Regions from separate parts of the Facklamia sp. HMSC062C11 genome, predicted to be linked through region 1. Evidence: predicted binding sites of a transcription regulator. Region 1 holds the regulator's gene; the other holds the start of a gene.
What was found. The regulator NrdR, encoded in region 1, represses ribonucleotide reductase genes. The targets are predictions, from matches to a motif close to ACACNATATATNGTGT.
Positions count from the first base shown of each region.

Region 2: nrdD (anaerobic ribonucleoside-triphosphate reductase) is a predicted target of NrdR. The motif match lies at 6,701-6,716, and genes of this name have one in related genera.

Region 1 covers NZ_KV802380.1:66,054-76,977, forward strand. Annotated here, with positions in the region: gene HMPREF2758_RS01385 (2,3-butanediol dehydrogenase) at 286-1,332, shown strand; gene HMPREF2758_RS01390 (GtrA family protein) at 1,632-2,018, shown strand; gene HMPREF2758_RS01395 (glycosyltransferase PgfS) at 2,028-2,963, shown strand; gene HMPREF2758_RS01400 (YfhO family protein) at 2,966-5,638, shown strand; gene mutM (DNA-formamidopyrimidine glycosylase) at 5,631-6,482, shown strand; gene coaE (dephospho-CoA kinase) at 6,482-7,072, shown strand; gene nrdR (transcriptional regulator NrdR) at 7,110-7,613, shown strand; gene HMPREF2758_RS01420 (DnaD domain protein) at 7,610-9,049, shown strand; gene dnaI (primosomal protein DnaI) at 9,050-9,982, shown strand; gene HMPREF2758_RS01430 (hypothetical protein) at 9,992-10,201, shown strand; gene thrS (threonine--tRNA ligase) at 10,588-10,924, shown strand, end outside.
Region 2 covers NZ_KV802382.1:74,126-85,049, forward strand. Annotated here, with positions in the region: gene HMPREF2758_RS02000 (HD domain-containing protein) at 1-775, opposite strand, end outside; gene HMPREF2758_RS02005 (lipoate--protein ligase family protein) at 807-1,661, opposite strand; tRNA gene HMPREF2758_RS02010 (tRNA-Arg) at 1,752-1,824, shown strand; gene HMPREF2758_RS02015 (DUF1934 family protein) at 1,853-2,269, shown strand; gene rpoE (DNA-directed RNA polymerase subunit delta) at 2,306-2,932, shown strand; gene HMPREF2758_RS02025 (hypothetical protein) at 3,072-3,884, shown strand; gene HMPREF2758_RS02030 (UDP-N-acetylglucosamine 1-carboxyvinyltransferase) at 3,922-5,196, shown strand; gene rho (transcription termination factor Rho) at 5,217-6,482, shown strand; gene nrdD (anaerobic ribonucleoside-triphosphate reductase) at 6,821-8,818, shown strand; gene nrdG (anaerobic ribonucleoside-triphosphate reductase activating protein) at 8,802-9,383, shown strand; gene HMPREF2758_RS02050 (DUF1002 domain-containing protein) at 9,497-10,924, shown strand, end outside.

The sequences.
Region 1 (10,924 bases):
CCTTTCTATTTTTCCTATTATAGCAAAGTCAATAAATATAAGGAAATCTAGTTAAGTAATCCTAGAAAAAGGAGATCCAGCTCATCTAATTATAGTTGTCAGACATTTATTATTTTTTTTAATAGATACAAAATGATTATTGGAGCGATAATTAACGACTTCATCTCAAAAGATAGGAGCTGACTAAAACTTTTATTAATATTTACAATATATTTTCAAGGCGGATTATTTGACGCAAGTAATCGCGCTTTATAAACTAGAGATAACATTGAAAGGAGTGGTTGCATGGCGAAAATGCAAGCAGCAAGATGGTATGGTGCGAAAGATGTTCGGATTGAAGAAGTAGAGGTTCCTAGTCCGAAAGAAAAAGAAATTAAATTGGCGATTAAATATACAGGGATTTGTGGTACGGATTTGCATGAATACTTAGCAGGACCTATTTTCATTCCTCAAGATCAACCTCACCCTATTTCAGGAATTAAGGCTCCTGTAACATTAGGACATGAGTTTTGTGGGGAAGTGGTTGAAGTAGGAGACAAGGTGGATCGTGTCAAAGTAGGCGATCGTGTTGTGATCGAGCCGATCATTGCACACAATGGGTTAATTGGTGATTATAATCTAGACCCTGATTTAAATTTTGTTGGTTTAGCAGCAGATGGTGGTTTTGCTGAGTATTGTGTGGTTGATGAACAATTAGCGCACATAATCCCAGAAGGGTTATCTTATGAGCAAGCGGCTTTAACTGAGCCAGCTGCTGTTGCTCTTTATGCGGTTCGTCAATCTGCTATTAAAGCGGGTGATACAGCGGTTGTTTTTGGATGTGGTCCGATTGGCTTATTAGTGATTGAAGCCCTAAAAGCTGCCGGCGCCTCTAAGATTTATGCAGTTGAATTATCAACGGAACGCCAAGAAAAAGCAGAAGAATTAGGTGCAGTTGTCGTTCGTCCAAAAGCTGACCAAGATATGGTTGAAGCGATTATGGAATTAACGGATGGTGGCGTTGATGTTGCTTATGAAGTAACAGGTGTACCTGTTGTCTTGAAGCAAGCTCTTGCTAGTGTACGTAAAGCGGGTGAAGTGATGATTGTCTCTATTTGGGAAAAAGAAGCCAGTATTCATCCTAATGAATTTGCGATTGGAGAAAAAACAATGAAGGGAATTATTGGCTATCGTCATGTGTTCCCTAAGGTCTTAGAATTAATGGAGAATGGTTACTTCCCTGCTGATAAATTAGTCACACAAAAGATTAAAGTAGAAGATATCGTTGAACAAGGGTTTGAAGCTTTGACCCAAGATAAGTCTCAAGTTAAGATCCTTGTCTCACCAAAATAATAAAGTTAACTATTTGTACTTTGTATTAGTTGCAATTACCGAGCGATTATAAAGTCAGAAATAGATATATGATTGGAAATTTCCATATCGAGAACCAAGCCATTTAAATGGCTTGGTTCTTTTTTTGAATCGCATTTAGTTCCCAGTTGAATGAATAGTGATGGGTTAGCTTCACTTCAATTGATGATCATTGTATGAATATTTTAAGTTATTTCTTCATTAGCTAGATTGTAGACTTGCAATGCTTAATATAAATTTTTACGATATAATGGAGTCATTGGATAGTAAGGAGCTAAATTATGAATAATTTAATGAAACAAATTTTTCGCTTTGTATTAGTTGGCGGAACAGCTACTCTTTTAGATATGGGGATTCTATATGTCTTGAACTATCTTTGGGGAGTAAACCATCTCATAGCGGCAACGCTAGCTTTTATTTTAGCGACTTTTTATAATTATGCGATGAGTATGCGTTTTGTTTTTATTTCCAAGTTTGATGCGACGAGTCGTCACAAAGAAATTATAGCTTTTTTTGTTTTGAGTCTCGTTGGTTTGATTATTACGGTGGTTGGTTTGGCATTCTTTGTTGACTATTTAAATTTTGATGTCATGTTATCGAAGGTTTTAGTCGGTGTCGTGGTCATGATCTTTAATTTTGTGTCACGAAAAATATATTTTGAAGCATAGGAGGAGACCATGAAAGTCAGTATATTAGTCCCTTTTTATAATGAAGAGGAAATGATTGAAAAAATGCATCAAGTGCTATCAGACTATGTCAATCAGTTATCGGACTACGATTTTGAATTTGTGTATATTGATGACGGGTCAAATGATCAGACTTTGCCTTTAATGCGGTCGATTGCTCAAGCGGACAGTCGGGTTCGTTATTATTCCTTTAGTCGTAATTTTGGGAAAGAAGCTGGACTACTAGCTGGGCTAGATCATATGACTGGTGATTGTGTAATTATTATGGATGGCGATCTACAAAACCCCCCTTATCTGATCCAACCTATGCTCGAAAAATTCCAGGAAGGATACGACTTAGTTTCGGCAAAGCGTAACCGTAAAGGCGAAAAGGCAATTACAACATTTTTTGCCCATTCATTTTATAAAGTAGCCAATCATATGATGGAAGTGCATTTAAAGGACGGAGTATCGGATTTCCGTCTCTTGTCACGTCGGGCTGTTGAAGCTATTCGAAGAATGCCTGAATATAATCGGTTTTCCAAGGGGATTTTTGCATGGATCGGCTTTAAAGAAGCTGTGGTGGAGTATGATAATGAATTGCGTGAAGCTGGAACAACTAAGTGGTCTTTTAGATCATCTCTCAATTATGCTTTGGATGGTATTTTATCTTTTTCAAATCAGCCGTTACGCTTAATTTTCGGACTCGGTTTATTTTGTATTGGTTTATTTATTCTGTATATATTATATTTGTTTGTCATGTATTTTGTGAATAAGGACCAAACCGTTTCGGGATATTTTACGACTATTTTTACCATTGTATTCTTTGGTGGAGTGCAGCTTGTTTCAATTGGGATTTTAGGAGAATATATTGGGAAAATTTTTTATGAAGTGAAACGTCGGCCCCATTACATTATTCAAGAAACTAATGTTGAGGAGGAAAAATAAACATGAAAAAAAAGATTTCAATTTATATGAGTACTTTTCTTGTGACTCTGGCTGTGATGATGTTGGCTTGGTATTTTAATGGGTTCTACCCTTTTGGCGTCAAGTCTTTTTTAGCGATTGACTTTAATCAGCAATTTATTGATCTGTATATTTTGCTTAGACGTGTTATCCATACGGGAGATTGGGGAACCTTATTTTATTCTTTTACTAAGTCTCTAGGAGGAAATATGGTAGGGACTTGGGCCTATTATTTATTAAGTCCTTTTAATCTATTTTACGTACTATTTCCAATTGAACGAATGATTGATGCGGTCTTCTTTTCCGTGTGGTTGCGCTATGGAGCGATGGCTCTATCGATGACTTATTATTTAATGAAACGGCATCAGGGAGTGACAAAACCCTTTTTAACGATAGCGATTGCTACAGCCTATGCTTTAAATGGTTTTGCCGTTTCTTATCAGATGACCCCTATTTTTATGGATGCTTTATGGCTTCTGCCATTAGTGATGGTTGGTTTAGAACGTTTTTTAGATGGGGAAAATCCCAAACAATATATCATTTTATTGGCGCTAACTTTTTTGATCCAATACTATATGGCTTATATGATTAGCATTTTTATCGCGATCTATACTTTTTATTACTTATGGGTTAATCATGTCCAAAAACCTCAAATTAATTTTTATCGGGAATCTTTGATCAAAATTCTTCAATTAGCAGCTTTTTCTTTATTAGCTATTGGACTTACAGGATTCATTCTTATTCCTAATATCTATAACTTAGTTTTTTCTAAAGGAGCACTTTCCTCTTCAATGGTTTTTGATTGGCATTTTCAGATTAATCCTTTAGATATTTTAGCCAAATACATGATAGGGGCTTTTGACAATGATTCTTGGTCAGCGGGTCCTAACCTACCTAATCTATATATGGGATCCTTAGGATTAATAGGTGTGTTTTGTTATTTTACACAAAAAGAAAGATCATGGAAGCAAAAAGCAGGCTCAGCAATCGTTCTGTTAATCTTTTTCTTATCAATTTGTCATGAGTGGACCAGTAAAATATGGCACATGGGTCAAAACCCTGCGGGCTTCTTTTATCGTTTCTCTTGGATCCTTATATTCTATCTCCTGATTCTAGCTTTTCAAGGACTAAAACGGAGTCGTGTTAAGGATTGGCAAGTGATGACGGGGCTAGGAGCTTGGTTTATGGTGATGGTTATTGTCATGGCCGGTGATTATTCATTCTTATCGCCGATCCAGATTCAACTGTCTGCTTTGATTGCTGGAATTATGATGGTCGGTCTTTATTACTTTTCAAATGAGTTTTTAAAATGGGGACTAGTTCTTATATTGACTTTTTCAGAGTTAGGGGCTAACGCCTATTTTTCACAGGAAGATATTAATCATAATAATGCCTACAAGTTCCAAAATGCTTTGGCCACAATTGGCCAGGCAGTCGACCAAGTCCGTCCAGATCAACATGATTTTTATCGGATTAGCAAGACTTTTTATCGGTCTAAGAATGATCCTATGACCTTTAATTATCCAGGCTTAACTAACTTTTCATCATCTCTAGAGGGGGCGACTCGCGATCTGTTTGAACGTTTAGGAAATTCAGGTGTCGATGCCGCAATCTATTACTATGGTACGCCTTTAACGGATGCTTTGCTTTCCGTAAAGTATTTGATTCAAAATGAGCCTTTTTATTCGGATGATCAGGCGATCATTGACCAAACATACGTTTTTCCGACTGATGTAACTCGCTTTGATTTAGTCAGTCAAGATCATGAAATTGGGAAAACGGATCGCTTTACCCTTTATCAAGTGCCGGATAGTTTACCCATTGCTTATGGGGTAAACGAAGCAACGGTTCGTCTAAATTTATTAGATAATCAGCCGATTATGAATCAAAACCTGATTGCTCAAACGATGACTCAAAGTGTTGATCCTTTCTTTGAAGAAGTGCCGGTTGATTGGCAAACGCAGGACGTTAATTTTGGAACGACAGCTGAAGGTCATCAAATCTATACTCGTAAAGAAGGAAGTGAAACCGGTGAAATCAGCCTTCATTTCACTCCTGAAACAGATGATCCTTATTTTATTAAGATACCGCGAAGTTTATCGACCTATCTTAATGAGGTGACTCTTAGCTTGAATGATCAATCCTTTGCTTATCGTTCAAAATTTACCAACGATCAAGTTTTCAATGTGGCCTCAGGGGCAAAAGGGGTTGAACAATCTTTTAAAATTACTTTAAAAGCAGACCGCCAATTTGATCTAACTCAATTGAAACTATATCGTATGGATGCTAAACGAGTTAAGGATTTGATTCAATCCCATCAAGCTGAGGGACTAGAGGTGAGCGAATGGGGTTCTAATTATGTCACAGGTCAAGTCCATATTGATCACTCCGATTATTTATTAACATCGATTCCTTATGATGAGGGATGGCGAGTTAAGCTAGATGGGCAAAGCGTTCAACCTATTAAAGCGTGGGATGCCTTATTGGCTTTCCCAATCAATCGGGGTAATCACCAAGTAGAATTAACTTTTATTCCAAAGGGCCTTATCCTTGGGGTGGGTATTTCAATAATTTCAGTTATTACATTAATTATTTGTTCAATTTATCGCGAAAAGATTAGACCACGTCAGATTAAAAAGGAGGAAGACCATGCCTGAATTACCCGAAGTTGAAGCTGTTAGGCAAGGGTTAGATCGTTTAGTGACGGGTCGAACGATTGAACAAATTCAAGTATTATGGCCACGAATTGTTGATGCGAGAACGCCAGAGGAAGTCTCTGGGTTTGAAGCTAGTCTTGCAGGCTCAACAATTCAAAAAGTGTCTCGCCGTGGCAAGTACTTACTCTTTTATTTGGACGATGGTATTTTGGTGTCTCATCTAAGAATGGAAGGAAAATTCCATTTTTTTCCGCAAGCCAACTCGGCTGATTTGCCTGCTCATGTTCATCTTAAATGTTATTTTACCGATCAATCATTGTTGGTTTATCAAGATGTCCGTAAATTTGGACGTTTTGAACGACTTGAATTGGGTCAAGAGGCCGAATTTTTTGCGAATAAAAAGTTAGGGCCAGAGCCCACGGCGGATTGCTTTTTATTGCCGGATTTTACAGAATCTTTAGCTAAGTCACAGCAAATGATTAAGCCGGCTTTACTGAGTCAGCGTCTGGTGGCTGGCTTAGGGAACATCTATGTTGATGAATGTCTATATCAAGCTGGAATTCATCCGGCAAGGCGAGCAAAAGATTTAAGAAACAATCAAATAATACAGTTGCATCAAGCGATTATTGAGACGATTCAGTCTGCAGTAAAAGCTGGTGGATCCTCAGTTCGAAGTTATCGAAATGCCTTAGGCGAGGCTGGACATTATCAGGATCAGTTGAAGGTTTACCAGCGACAAGGACAAGCTTGCCTTCGTTGTGGACATGAGATTCAGAAAATAAAGTTAGCTCAGAGAGGAACTCATTTTTGTCCGCATTGTCAAAGATTGGGGGAAGTAAATTAATGCCCTACGTTATTGGAATAACAGGTGGAATCGCATCAGGAAAATCCACAGTAGCGGCCTACCTTAGACAACTTGGCTATCACGTTATTGATAGCGATCAGGTTGCGCATGACTTGATGAATCAAGCTCCTTTATTAGAGACCTTAAGTCATACTTTTGGTGATAGAATTGTGGACGATCGTGGTCAACTTGACCGGAGGCAATTAGCCTCAATCGTATTTAGTGATCCTAACTCCTTGGAAACTTTGAACCAATTAACGCACCCGCATATTTTTGAACGACTGCAAGCAATGTTGGCAGAAGTTCAAGCAGAGTTGTGTTTTTTGGAAGTCCCTTTGTTGTACGAATCCGGACGATTAGAATTATATGATGAAGTGTGGTTAGTTTGGTTGGATGAAGCGAGTCAATTAGAACGATTGATGAAGAGAAATGGCTATTCCTATCAGGAGGCCAAAAGTCGAATCGATAGTCAATGGCCCTTAGAAAAAAAGCGCCAGTTAGCTGACCGAGTTATTAATAATCAAAATGGCTATTTAGAAATGAAAAATCAAGTCAATCAAGCCTTACAAGGGCTTATAAATAAGTTATAATAGATTCTATAAGGGTTAGTAGAGAGGGGGGGCTTTGATGGAATGCCCAAAATGTCATCAATCGCAGCTGAAAGTGATTGATTCAAGACCAGATGACTCCGCGAATGCTATTCGTCGCCGTCGTGAATGTTTAGCTTGTGGCTATCGTTTTAATACCTATGAACGTATTGAACGACGACCAATATTAGTGATTAAACGTGATGGGATGCGCGAGGAATTTAATCGCGATAAATTATTAAGAGGGATCGTTCGGTCGGCCGAAAAACGACCAATTACGGGTCAACAGATGGAAGACTTAGTAAATCAAGTTGAGACACAAATTATTGAACAGAATCAATCAGAAATTGAAAGTAAGCAAATCGGTGAATATGTGATGCCTTTATTGTTAGAGTTAGATGAAGTGGCCTATATTCGATTTGCTTCTGTCTATCGTAAGTTTCAATCGAAGGAGATGTTCATTAAGGAACTCGAAGCCTTAGATACTAAAAAGACGGAGAGCCCGACAACGCCTGTAGAACTTGTGAAGGATGAAGATGAATGATTAATCCATATCAAGCTTATCGGGTAAAGACTCAAAATCAGTTAGGGCCAAGCCAATTGCAAGTGTTAACACAGCTATATCAACCTTTTATGGGAGGACTAGCTTTGAGTCTGTATTTGACCTTAGCGAATCAACCCTTAGAGGCGCTTAATTGGTCGACGCGTCAATTGCATGCAGTGTTAATCAGTCAAATGAATGTGGGGATTAAGGATTTCAATCAAGCACGAGTAAACCTTGAAGGAGCAGGCTTGCTAGAGACATATCGAGATCAATCTTCTCATTCGAACCATGATCGGCAAACCATTATTTATGAATTGAAATGGCCTTTGTCTTCTGAACGTTTTTTTAAGGATCCTCAACTTTCTCTGGCTTTGTTTAACCAGATTGGGGATCAGGCTTACTTCAATCTGATCAAACAGTGGATTAATCAAAGTGATTTAGAAGACAGTTGGCGTCCCATGACCCTTGATTTTTCCTCGGTTTATCACGTGGGGAATCAAAGTAATCGGTTAGGAGAGATACAAGAAGCTGTTCAAGGCTTAGATTTTAAAGATCGATCAGGTTTGCAGATAGATCCTTTGAGTTTACAAGATCTATCCTTTAACTTTGATTTGTATTTACAGATTTTGTCTACCAAGTCGATGAACATGGATCATTTAACTCAGGCTGTTTTATTACAAATAGCTAGTTTGAGTCAGTTCTATCAACTAGATGAAGCAGCGATGGCTCAGGTAACTTATTTAGCTCAAAATCCTATTTCAGGACATATTAACTTGGTGGATTTAAAAACATATGCACAAAAGCAGGTTTTCTTTAAGCAAGAGCGGAAAAAACCAGAATTGACTATTCAAGATCAACCTTTGGTTATTGATCCCCAGCTAAAAACGAATTATCCTCATTTCTCAGATAAAGAATTGGAGATCGTTACTCTTTGTCAAAGTTTAAGTCCAAAAGAATTTTTACAAAGGGTAAAAGTAGCAGCAGGAGGCTTTGCGACGTCTTCTGAATATCATTTTGTTAAAGAATTGCAAAAAAATTCTTCGCTGTCTAATGGCGTGATTAATATGTTGATTTATTATCTGATTGCATTAGAGAAAAAGGCAACCTTTGAGAAGGGGTGGTCTGATCGCATCGCTAATGAATGGCAACAAGCTGGTCTTAAGGATCCTGCCCAGACTTTAGATTACTTGCATAAAGCGCAGGAAAAGAAGAAAGACCAAGCAAAAAATGACTTTAGAACTGCTAAATTTAATAAGTACTCAAGGCGGTCTAAGCGTCAGGAAAAACTCCCTTCATGGTTAGCTACATCAGATCCTAACAAGCATGGAAGTGAAGAGTCACCATCGACCGATAAGCAAACGAATTCGGGGGTTGAACTATCAGAAGATGAGATTCGGCAGCGCCTACAGGCGATTTTAAAAAAGGAGGGGAGATAGATGCAAAATATTGGACAGGTAATGGATCAGGTGTTGAAGCGTTTGCCTCAAGCTGGATCGAGTCAAGCGATTTTTCAATCTTTGCTTTCTTTTGAACCCATTCAACGGTTTTTGAATGAACACCCAGAAGAGATAACAACTCAAATGATTGTTAATAGTTTGTCGAAATTAAATGAATATAAGTTAGAATGTGAGGCACTTGCTGCAGGAAAGCCGGGTCAAAACCCTGGGTTTCAGCCTAAATTATTTTTGAACGCAGGGTATATTGATATTACTTATGAGCCGACACGGGCCTATCAAGAACGGCAAAGCCAGCTCTACAAAAAATCCTTGATTGATAATCGAATGATGTCACGCGATGTGCAGGAGGCGTCACTTGATAAATATGATATAAATAATCCACAAAGACGACTAGTTTTAGAAGCGGTGACTGATTTTTTGGGTCAAGTACAGGACGATATGCATTTAGCTAGGGGGATGTATTTAACGGGTCCTTTTGGTGTGGGAAAGACCTATTTATTAGGAGCCTTAGCCAATGCATTGGTCTATTTAAATATTGACGTAACAATGGTGCACTATCCAACTTTGACCAATGAAATGAAGGCTTTAATTAAGTCGAATAACGGTGTATATAATGAACTTAAGAAGCTGCAAAGGGTATCGGTGCTTATTTTAGATGATGTGGGTGCAGAATCAAATTCTGCTTGGCTAAGGGATGATATTTTATCCGTCATTCTAGAGTCTCGGATGAAGGAATCTTTACCGACTTTCTTCACGTCAAACTTTTCAATGAATGAAATGGAACAACATTTGGCTTCTACTCGAGAGGCTGATGAACCGGTTAAGGCGAAGCGATTAATGCAACGAGTGCGGTATTTAGCAAAAGAATTTTACCTTGATGGAGAAAATCGACGCTTACAGGGTCGCGATTAGGAGGAGCTTATGAATAATCGACACAAAATTGACGAAGAAAAAATACTGATAGACAGAAGGTATATTACAACTTTGTTAGTCATTGCTTTATTCATTCAAATCGTTATTTTAGCTTTGTATTATTTCAAAGAAAAACAAGTGGCTTTAGCTTTTCCGATGGTGTTGGGAATTTTTGTTAATTTTGTCGCATGTGTGAAGACTAGCCAGTTGGGCAAATAATGGATTGTCTATAAATCGTTATTAGTGGTTTGTCAAAGTTAAGGATTTTTTTTGCGGATGAATAAGGAAAATTAAATTAATCCTTGCAATCTCGACTTAATCGTGCTTTAATGAAGCTAGAAGTCATTTGACTCTATGAAAAGCCAAAATGAGGTCTCTCTCAATTTTAGAAAGCGACTGGTTGATGAAAAGTCCCATTGATAGATCTTATTACCTCTTTTCATTTTTTTCGACTGAAAATTAGATAGGTAAGTCGAGACGGTAGAGCCGTTAAACTCTTTTGAGATTACCAATTTGGTAATGAAATTGGGTGGAACCACGTAATTAGACGTCCCATTGGTTATATAGTAACCAATGGGTTTTTTTATGATAGAGGAGGAAAAAATATGTCACTTATTAAGATTACTTTACCGGATGGCTCGGTTAGGGAATATGAATCCGGTGTTACCCCGGATTTAATCGCAGAGTCCATTTCTAAGTCCTTAGCTAAAGCTACCTTGGCTGCTAAACTGAATGGTCAAATTATTGATCACAATCATCCAATTGTAGAGGACGGACAGGTGGAGCTTTTAACTGATAAAAGTCAGGAAGCCCTCGCAGTGTTAAGACATTCAGCGGCACATTTGATGGCGCAAGCTTTGACGCGTTTATATCCTGGTATTCATTTTGGGGTAGGTCCTGCCATTGAAAATGGCTTTTACTATGATACGGATAAAGAAATTC
Region 2 (10,924 bases), on a different contig from region 1:
TTAAAACTTGCTCCATACCCCGTGAGACAGGATGAAAATAGACTTGCATGTACATCTGGTAACGGCTGATAAAGAAATCTTCAACGGCATGCATTCCTGAGAAATCAAAAGCGATTTGATCTTGGTAAGGCCGGATGACGCGTGAAATTCGGGTTAGGTCAAAAGCTCCGTACGAAACTCCCGTATAAAAAGCATCCCTTAGTAAATAATCCATTCGATCTGCATCGAGTTGACTGGAAATCAGTTGGACGACCTGTTGGTTGGGGTAAGTCTTATTAATAACAGAGGCAACCTTATGAGGAAAGTCGGTACCGAGTTGACTAAGGATTTGATTGATTTGAGTTTCGGGCGAGGTGATGATAGCCTGGGTGAGTTCTTCATGGTTGGTTCCAAAAATTCCTTCAAAAGTATGAGAGAAGGGACCGTGTCCGATATCGTGTAACAAGGCTGCACAAATAGCGACCATTCTTTCTTGACTTTGCCATAAGCCATCATTATTTTCTTTTGATTGATAGTTTCGGTCAAATTGACTGATTATTCGACGGGTGACCTCATAGACTCCCAAGGAATGGTTGAAGCGAGAATGTTCAGCTCCATGAAAAGTATAAGAAGAGGTACCTAGTTGTTTGATACGACGTAAGCGTTGGAATTCTTGGGTATCAATGAGTTGAAGGATAATTTTGTCACGAATATGGACATAGTCATGAACTGGATCACGAAAAACTTTCTCACGCGGTAATTTTTGTGCTTGAATTGCTTGGTCAAATGGGGACATCCGCTCACTCCTTAAAGGTAATCAAAATTGGTTAAGCTTGAATTTGTTGGCTGCGTTGGAAGGCTTTATCGAATAAAGGTAAGTAAAGCTTGTGAAGTTGTTCGTCTCCATAGTTACCGAATTGAACCGTATTATAGGCGTTAAATACTTGTAAGAGTCGATTTTGATAATCGGCGACCGTCATTTCTTGACCGATCAAGTCACTTAGGGTGGTCATTGATTGGGGATTAACTTGTGGAAAGCGATCATCAGCATGACTAATTTTATAGAAATCTCTCATTAGCTCACCGCGTTGAATTTGGTCGCCTTGCACGCCAATATAAGCCGCAGTCGTGACGCCATCTTTAAAACGTCGTTGGGCAATGCCACCTACTTTTTTATTCTGGATTACAATATCATAACTTCCCGGACAATAGGAGTCGACGATTTCATAGGCTTCAACTTTTAATGAATTATCTAAGCTAGCTTGTACTAAGTCGATAATTAATTGATAAGCTTCTTCGATGGCGAGCTTAACAGAACGATTATCTGTCGCCAGTGCGAAGTTTAAAATTCCGGTATCTTCGACAACTCCCAGACCACCATGAGATCGGAGGGAGACGACATATCCTTGTTCTTTAAGAAACTCTACCCCTTTGCTGAATTGGGCGAGGGTTTTGTCTTTAGCACCTAGGTATACGGTATCCACATTAAGAGGGTAAAAATGCAAAATGCTATAGGGCTTTTGATCTTCTTTTCTTTGATCATTGATCACTTGCAGGTACCTTAAAAAAGTATCTTGATAGGCTAAGGCCACATCCCGCTGATCTTTATCCGGGTTGTTTTTCTCATCGAAAACAAGAATTTGATGTTGATTAATAAAGTCTTGATAGTCAATTTGAGGCATAGTTCGACTCCTTTTGTTCTTTTTTAGCACTTTGATTATACCAAAAAATGCGTTATAATGGGGTGAAGTCAAGTAAAATTGTCTCATGATGCACCAGTAGCTCAACGGGATAGAGCTCTCGCCTCCTAAGCGAAAAATGATGGTTCGAGTCCGTCCTGGTGTATTTTCTTTGAAATAAGTGAGGAGGGTCTATGGAGGTCAGTCAAAAAACGATTCACGTCCAACAATCAATAAAAAATCAAGAGGGTCAAATCCAAGACACTTTGAATCAGATCGCTCAGGCGGAAATTATCCATTTAAAGACATTTAGTCGATTGTGTTATCAAGATGTATCCGATGAACAAGTCATTCTTAAATGGTTAAAAAATGATTCAAATGATTGGTTATTAGAGATCCGGAAAAATCAAGGGATTTTTACTTTTTGCGAGACCTATCCCACACAGGTTAACTATCAAACACAGATGGGGCCGATTGCTTTTAAAATCCAAACAAAACAATTGATGATTGTTCAGGAACAAGATCGGTTTCAGATAGAATTGGAATATGATTTAAGTCAAGCGGAAGAAGTTTTTGGCTCTTATCATTTTCAATTGAAATTCAACGATTAAAAAGTTAAGATAATGAAGTATATAAGGGGGATAATGATGGAATTAAAAGAATTTGAAGGTCAAGTTAAATCTGAGCTGTCCTTAATTGAAGTTGCACATGCCATCTTAGAAGAAAGTGGAGAAATCATTGATTTTACAGAGCTTCTTTTGCAGATTCAAGATTATTTAGATTTGTCGGATGGGCTTGTAGAGGCGAAAATGACACGTTTTTATACTGACTTAAATATCGACGGGCGCTTTATCTCATTAGGAGATAACCGCTGGGGTCTGAGAGCTTGGTATGCGGTCGATGAGATTGATGAAGAAATTATTACCTCATCTGAAGAAGAAGAGAACTCACAACGGAAACGTCGTAAAAAACGGAAACATAACGCGTTTGCGGATAATGAAGATAATGCGATTGACTATAATGATGATGATCCAGAAGACGGTGATAATGCTTATGACTATGATGACGAAGAAGATAAGGACCTCGAAGATGAAGATGATGCAATGGAAGTCTTAGTCGCCGATGTCGAGGAAGATGATGAAGATGAAGAATTAAACGAATATGCGAGCGATTTATCTGAGTTAGGTGAAGATGAGATTGACTTGGATGAAAAGGAAAGTTTTGAGGATGAAGACGAAGACGACTTCGAAGATGAAGATGACGAGGAAGAATAGAATATTCTTTCAAGGATTATGTATAGAGGCTGTAGCATAAGCTCACAGCCTCCTCTTTTTTGTAGATTCAAGGGTCGAATGTCGATCGGGATTATGATAAAATACGCCTATAAGTAGCTTTCGAGTAGGAGGTCAGATTATGGATCAATCAGTACAAGCAATAGGTAGCTTTTTACTCAATCATCGGTACTTTCCCGCTTTTGAAGAATGGATCATTAAGGAAAAAGTAGAAGTTACTGATCGTTTGTTGGATCTTCTACATTTACGGGAGGCCTATTTGATAGGGGATTTGGACCGTATCAAAAAGAGGGCTGTGGATTTAGGTTTTTCATTCTTAGTGGCACCTAGCTTTTTACAACAGCGCGTTTATCGGTGCGTTCAAGCCATGGAATTGAAATTAAGATCTGGGGCTTATGATGATTATTTAAGGCAATTGACCCCTTTATTGGTGGATATATTTCGCTTATTAGTCCAAGAACATATTCTAGCTGATTTGGATCGATACCTAATTGAAGTCTTTAAAGAGACTGTGGAAGGGCGTTCGATCTATCGTGGAATTCGGTGGAATCAAGATCAGATTGAGTCGCATCCCAATTTAGTTCAAGCTACGTTTAATAAATACTATGGTGAATATTTTAATTATGACCATTACCTATCTTCTAGTCATTTAATGAAGATTATTGAAGCTAATAGTCAAGATCGGCATATTGTCGATTTAGCCAAAGCAATGCGACAAATCGAAAAATATACACGGAATATTGTGGCCCATGAGCTTATCCATGTCGATGATGCATGGTTGCTTCACCGTATTGGCAAAAACAGCTCTGAGATCCATCATGATGTAATTAGCCTAGCTAATAAAGCTGGTTTAAAGGATATGAAGCAATGGCAAGGTCTTAAATTGATTGAAAAAGCAATTCGACAAGAATATCAGCTTGGGTTTAATAAATAAGCAGAGTATCTGCGATAATTTTTTAGGAGTGAATAGTTTGAAAAAATTAGTAATACGTGGTGGCCGTCCTTTAACTGGTGAAATCAATGTGAATGGTGCCAAAAATTCAATTGTGGCTTTAATGCCAGCAGCAATACTAGCGGACTCAGAAGTTGTTCTCGAAGGGGTGCCAGATATTCAAGATGTGCATTCACTGATCGATATACTAAATGATTTTAAGGTTAAGACTTCCTTTGAAAATAATGTGTTAAAAATTGATCCAACACAAATGCAATCAATTCCTATGCCGACTGGAAAAATTCAAAGTTTACGGGCATCCTACTATTTTATGGGAGCGACTCTTTCAAAATTTGGAGAAGGGGTAATTGGACTTCCTGGAGGATGTTTTTTAGGGCCAAGACCAATTGATCAGCATATCAAGGCTTTTCGCTCGTTAGGTGCTCAGGTAGAAGATGAATATGGTGTGATTACCTTGACAACGGGGTCAGAAGGTTTACAAGGAACGCGAATCTATATGGACGTAGTTTCGGTGGGGGCAACGATTAACACTATTTTAGCGGCTGTGAAGGCCAAGGGAAAAACAGTGATTGAAAATGCAGCCAAAGAACCTGAAATTATTGATCTAGTGACTTTATTAAATAAGATGGGAGCCAAGATTCGAGGAGCTGGGACCTCGGTTATTCGAATTGAAGGTGTGGATCATCTGACAGGCACTTCACATACGATTATCCCAGATCGGATTGAAGCTGGTACCTACCTTGCAATGGCAGTTGCGATTGGTCAAGAAGTTCGAATTAATAATGTTATTTTTGAACATATTGAAAGTTTTATTGCTAAGTTGGACGAGATGGGTGCTCGCATGGAGATCAGTGAAGATTCTATTTTGGTGCATCATTCTGATGATTTAAAGATGGTTTCTCTGAAAACTCAACCTTATCCTGGTTTCGCGACAGACTTACAACAACCTTTAACCCCTGTATTAACGAAGGCAATTGGAAAGGGGACAATTACAGATACGATTTATCCACAACGTATCAAACATATTCCAGAACTGAATCGAATGGGAGCCAATATCAAGGTCGATGGTGATATTATTCGCGTTGAAGGTCCTACTCAATTAACAGGGGCTCAGGTAAAGGCCAGTGATTTACGTGCGGGAGCCTGTTTATTTATAGCGGGATTGATGGCTCAGGGTGAGACAGTTATTACTGGCGTTGATAATATTTTACGTGGCTATTCTAATATTATTGAAAAACTTCAAGCCATTGGAGCGGATATCCAAATGATTGATGATGATCAAGTGGAAGATTAGCAAGGGATCAATGAATGCGTATGAATGATTTTTCGTTAGAAACCTTATTAAAGCAAGAAGTAAAACAGCTTTATGCGTATGCTCGGGAACTCGGTGTTCCCGATTTTTCGAATTTATCCAAAAAGGAATTAGCTTTAGCAGTAATGCGGCATCAAGAAGAAAAGCAAGGATTTTTTAAAGTTGAAGGAATCCTAGATTTATCCAGAGATCAAAATTCCTTATCGTTTATTCGGCCCATTAATTTTTCACCTTCTAGTGAGGATATTTACATTTCGGATTCACAAATACGTCGCTTTTCCTTACGAAATGGCGATCGAATTTCGGGTCCAGCTAGGCCGCCGAAAGAAAATGAGCGTTATAGTGGGTTGATGCAAATATCTGCTGTTAACGGTCAAAATCCGGAAAAAATGGTTCACCGTGATCATTTTGCTTCGCTGACACCCATATATCCTGATCGACCGTTACATTTATCCTATGCCCAAGAGGTTTTATCCAACCGTTTAATCGACCTTATCTCTCCAGTTGGTTTTGGTCAAAGGGGGATGATAGTGGCTCCACCAAAAGCAGGGAAAACAACTCTGTTAAAGGAAATTGCTCGAGGGATTCGTCATAATTATCCTAAGACCCATTTATTCGTCCTACTAATTGATGAAAGACCTGAAGAAGTAACCGATTTTGAACGGTTTGTTGAAGGCGAAGTGGTTGCATCTACTTTTGATCAAACACCAAGCAATCATATTCGGGTAGCCTCGCTATTGTTGGCACATGCCCAAAGGCTTGTTGAGAGTGGTGAGGATGTCGTCATTTTATTAGATTCGATTACTCGTTTGGCAAGAGCATATAATTTGGTGGTTAAGCCTTCTGGACGAACACTTACAGGTGGTTTTGATCCAGCTGCCTTTTACTTTCCTAAGCGTTTTTTTGGTTCAGCTCGTAATATTGAGAATGGTGGATCTTTAACGATCCTCGCTACGGCATTGGTGGATACTGGCTCACGAATGGATGAGATTATCTATGAAGAATTTAAAGGGACAGGGAATATGGAATTGCACTTGTCACGTGAGTTAGCTAATCGGCGTATTTTTCCTGCTTTAGATATTAAAAACTCGTCTACAAGGCGAGAAGAGTACTTGATGGATGACCATACGTTGGATTTAATTTGGCGGTTACGAAAGGGATTAGGTAGAGAAACTTTAGAGATAACCGACCAGCTGATTCAGCTTTTAAGTCGATCAGAAGATCAAATTTCCTTTTTACAAGCCCTAGAGAAGATGCTTCCAAAATAGATGAATAATGATCTATATAGCTTAATCTGCCCCTCCTTCTTGAAGTGAGTGTTAGAAGAAAAAGTTTTTAAAGGCTGTGGTCGAGTGCCATGGCCTTTTTGATTGGGTTTGTGAAAAAAATAAATTTGAATAAGGAAAGGTGGATGTCATTGGCTTTGTGACTCCTCAAATTTGAACAAGGCAAAATATCCCTTGAAAATCCATTTGCATCTGATATGATACTATATGTAGTGATGAAATAATAAGTATCTACTAAATATTGTGTTTTTTTATATTTATTTTAGTGATGAGGAATGGTCTAAATCGTATGCTGTTCCTTTTTGAAAGGAATGAAAGTCATGGAAACGACAAGATATCGATGGCAATTTACTGGGATGAATCAGGAAATGCATCAAGCTTATACCAATGCGACAAGCTTAGAAAAAGCTATGGAACAATTAATTAATAAAGATCAGCGCGTCATTAATGAAAACGCAAATAAAGATGCCAATGTATTTAATACACAAAGGGATTTAACGGCTGGAAGTGTTGCTAAAGCGGTTGGGTTAAAAATGATGCCTAAGTCTGTTGCTTTTGCACATCTTAAGGGAGATATTCATTTTCATGATTTAGATTATTCACCCTATATGCCAATGACAAATTGCTGTTTAGTAGATATAGAAGGTATGCTGAAAAATGGCTTTGAGATTGGGAACGCCAAAGTGGAGAGCCCTAAATCCATTCAAACGGCAGCGGCTTTAGTGAGCCAGGTTATTGCCAATGTTGCGTCCAGTCAGTTTGGAGGAACATCCATTGATCGAATCGATGAAGTGTTGGCTCCTTATGCTGAAATCTCTTATCAAAAGCACTTTAAAAAGGCTCAAAAATGGATTGAAGACCCTGCCAAACAAGAAGCATATGCTAAAGAGCTCACCGCTAAGGAAATTCATGACGCTTGTCAAAGTATGGAATATGAAGTGAATACTCTGTATACTTCCAACGGACAAACCCCTTTTGTTACTTTCGGTTTTGGGCTAGGTACTTCATGGTATGCTCGAGAAATTCAAAAAGCCATGCTTGAAATTCGCATTGCGGGCTTGGGAAAAGATAAACGTACAGCGATCTTTCCTAAATTAGTCTTTATTTTACAGGATGGTATTAACCTCAAATCTGAAGATCCAAACTATGATATCAAACAATTAGCGGTTGAATGTTCCACTAAGCGGATGTATCCGGATGTGATCTCAGCAAAAGTATTAACAGAGATTACTGGAGATGTTAAGACGAGTATGGGATGCCGTTCTTTTCCTCAAAAATGGGTAGATCCAGAGACTGGAAAAGCGGTGAATGCAGGTCGAATGAATTTAGGGGTGGTGACTTTAAATTTACCGCGGATTGCCTTGGAGTCAAAAGGTGATAAGGATCTTTTTTGGGAGATTCTTGAGGAACGTTTAAGCATCGCTAAAACGGCCCTTTTGTATCGAATTAAACGGGTTAAGGAAGCAAAACCTGAAAATGCGCCAATTCTTTATGAGTTTGGAGCTTTTGGGAAACGCCTTAAAGACGGGGAAGATGTAGATCAGTTATTTAATCATCGCCGAGCCACGATTTCGTTAGGCTATATCGGTTTATATGAGGTGGGGAGTGTGTTTTTTGGTCCTGATTGGGAATCGGATGAAACAGCACGTCAGTTTACCTTAGATGTAATGAAGAACCTCAAAGCACATACAGATGCGTGGGGGGATGAATATGGCTATCATTTTTCGGTTTATGGGACGCCTAGTGAATCCTTAACGGATCGATTTTGTAGGTTGGATAAGGCAAAATTTGGAGCGATTGAGGGGATTACTGATAAGGGGTACTATAATAACTCCTTCCATTTAGATGTACGAAAAGATTGGACCCCTTTTGAAAAATTAACCTTCGAAGCGCCTTATTCTCATTATTCAACGGGTGGATTTATTCAATATGCGGAGTACCCTAATATTAAGCAAAACCCTAAAGCTTTAGAGGCAGTATGGGATTTTGCTTATGATTATGTAGGATACTTAGGGACTAATGCCGTAATTGATCATTGCTATGAGTGTGGCTTTGACGGTGAATTTAAGGCGACGGCTAAAGGCTTTGAGTGTCCAGAGTGTGGAAATCGAAATCCAGATACTTGTGATGTGGTAAAGCGTACTTGCGGTTATTTAGGCAATCCGATGAAACGTCCTTATATTGAAGGCCGTCAAAAGGAAATCAATGCTCGTGTAAAAAACATGCATGGATCATCTTTAGTAGATGCTGATCAGCATCGATTAGCTCGTATAAAAATTGAAAATCAAGAGGGTGAGACCTTTGACCACAAGGGATAATTCACAATTACCAAAAAATCCTCGCCCAAAGGAATGGTTGGCCAAGGATTGGTCAAAAGGTAAAATTGCAGATTATAAACCTTATAACTTTGTAGATGGAGAGGGCGTTCGTTGTTCTATCTACGTTTCGGGGTGTTTGTTTGCTTGCCCAGGATGTTATAATGCGGCGGCGCAAAATTTTAATTATGGGATTGATTATACGCCTGAATTAGAGGAGCAGATATTGAATGATTTGTCAGCACCTTATTGTCAGGGATTAACGCTGTTAGGGGGCGAGCCGTTCTTGAATACCAATGTGCTTGTGCCCTTATGTCAAAAAGTGCGTCAACGTTTTGGACAGAGTAAGGATATTTGGTCCTGGACAGGTTATACTTTCGAAGAGTTGCAAGAAGAGTCTAGGGATAAGTTAGTTCTTTTAGAGATGGTCGATGTCTTAGTTGATGGGCGGTTTTTATTAGCTGAAATGGATTTAACCAAGGCTTTTCGAGGAAGCCGTAATCAACGCATTATTGATGTTAAAGAAACTTATCGTCAAGGTAGGGTGGTTCTCTATATTGATGATTAGTAATCGTTTTAAAGAGGTCGGATAATGAACCGGCCTTTTTATTTTAATGACATTGATACCGCTTTATAATTAGGTATAATAGAAATAACTAATTAAGGAGGAAGGGGATTACCATGAAAAAACAATTAAAAGTTATGTTAGCGGGTGCTAGCTTGATGCTGCTTTTTCCTAGTATGACACCATTACTAACGAGTTTTAGTGCAGACATGCCACGAGTCTTGGCTAAAGAATCAAAAGAACTTTTATCTTTAGGGGCTACCTTGTCTCCAGACCAAGAAACGATGACGCGTCAATACTTGGGGGCAGTGAATACCCCAACCAATCAAACATTACGAATTGATGGAAATACGATTAATCGTTATCTTCGGGATGGATCGAATTCAGCAACGGGTGTCTATTCTTCAGCTTTCATTATTCCACAAGCACCTGGCTATGGCGTACAAATTCAAGTAGTCACCCCTCAAAATATTACGATGGTGACACCAACGACTTATCAAAATGCTGCCATCACTTCGGGGGCTAAAGATGTTCTAATAAGAATTGCCACACCGATACAAGTAACTGGTGAAGGAGCCCTAGTGGGTGTGTATGCCTTGCTTGAAAAAACAGGACAAAAGATTGACAATCACGATGTAGATGTGGCAGGTAAAGAAATAAAAGTTGTTCAAAATATCCAAAATATTACCCAGATCAATAATTATCAGATTAACCAGATTATTTCTCATATTAAGATTGATATTGTTAATCAGATTACTAACAATACTACGATTAATGCAGATCAAATATCTCTGATTGTAATGAATCAACTTCAAGCAGCTAAAGTGGATCATCGTTTGAACAATGATTTATTACAAGAATTATTAAAATTTGCACAGGACTTTGCCGAAACGGATGCTGCAAGACGTAAAGAGACGATTGATCAATTACAAGTATCTGTGATTGGGTCGGGTTGGGAAGAAATTTTAACCAATCAAGAGGGAAGTTTAACGGTTGAGCAAGCCTTGCAGCTTAAGTTGCCGGATTATCAGGATGCTGATCGTTATCATCCGATTATTCCAGCTTTGTTAGATCATCTAATGGTCCAATTAAAGGCAGGGGATACTCAAGCTTGTCAATCAGTGTACTCGCATACATTTATTGTAGAGAAGCTCCAAGCTCCGTTGAGTCAAGAAGAGTACGAGGCACTTAATTATATTCGAGCGCTCTGCTATCAAGTCCTAGCAGGACTTCCAGAGAATAAGGATAGTCAGGAATCGTTAAAAGTAAAATGGTTAAGGACTTTGGATCAAGCTCGTCAAATCCATGATAATCCTGCAATGAGTCAATTGGTTCAAGCAATCGCTTTTGCGACAGGGTATGCGCCAGAGGCTTATAATTATCAATTAAAGCGTCAATCAGATAACAAGATAGATTTAGCGATATTATCCGTTAATCCGGATCAGGAGGGTTCTATTGGAGAGTATCAGGTTGAATTTAAGAGCGAAGAGGATTTATCTGTGAAAGATCTTTCAACGAATGAGACACTTATTCCCGTCTATGAC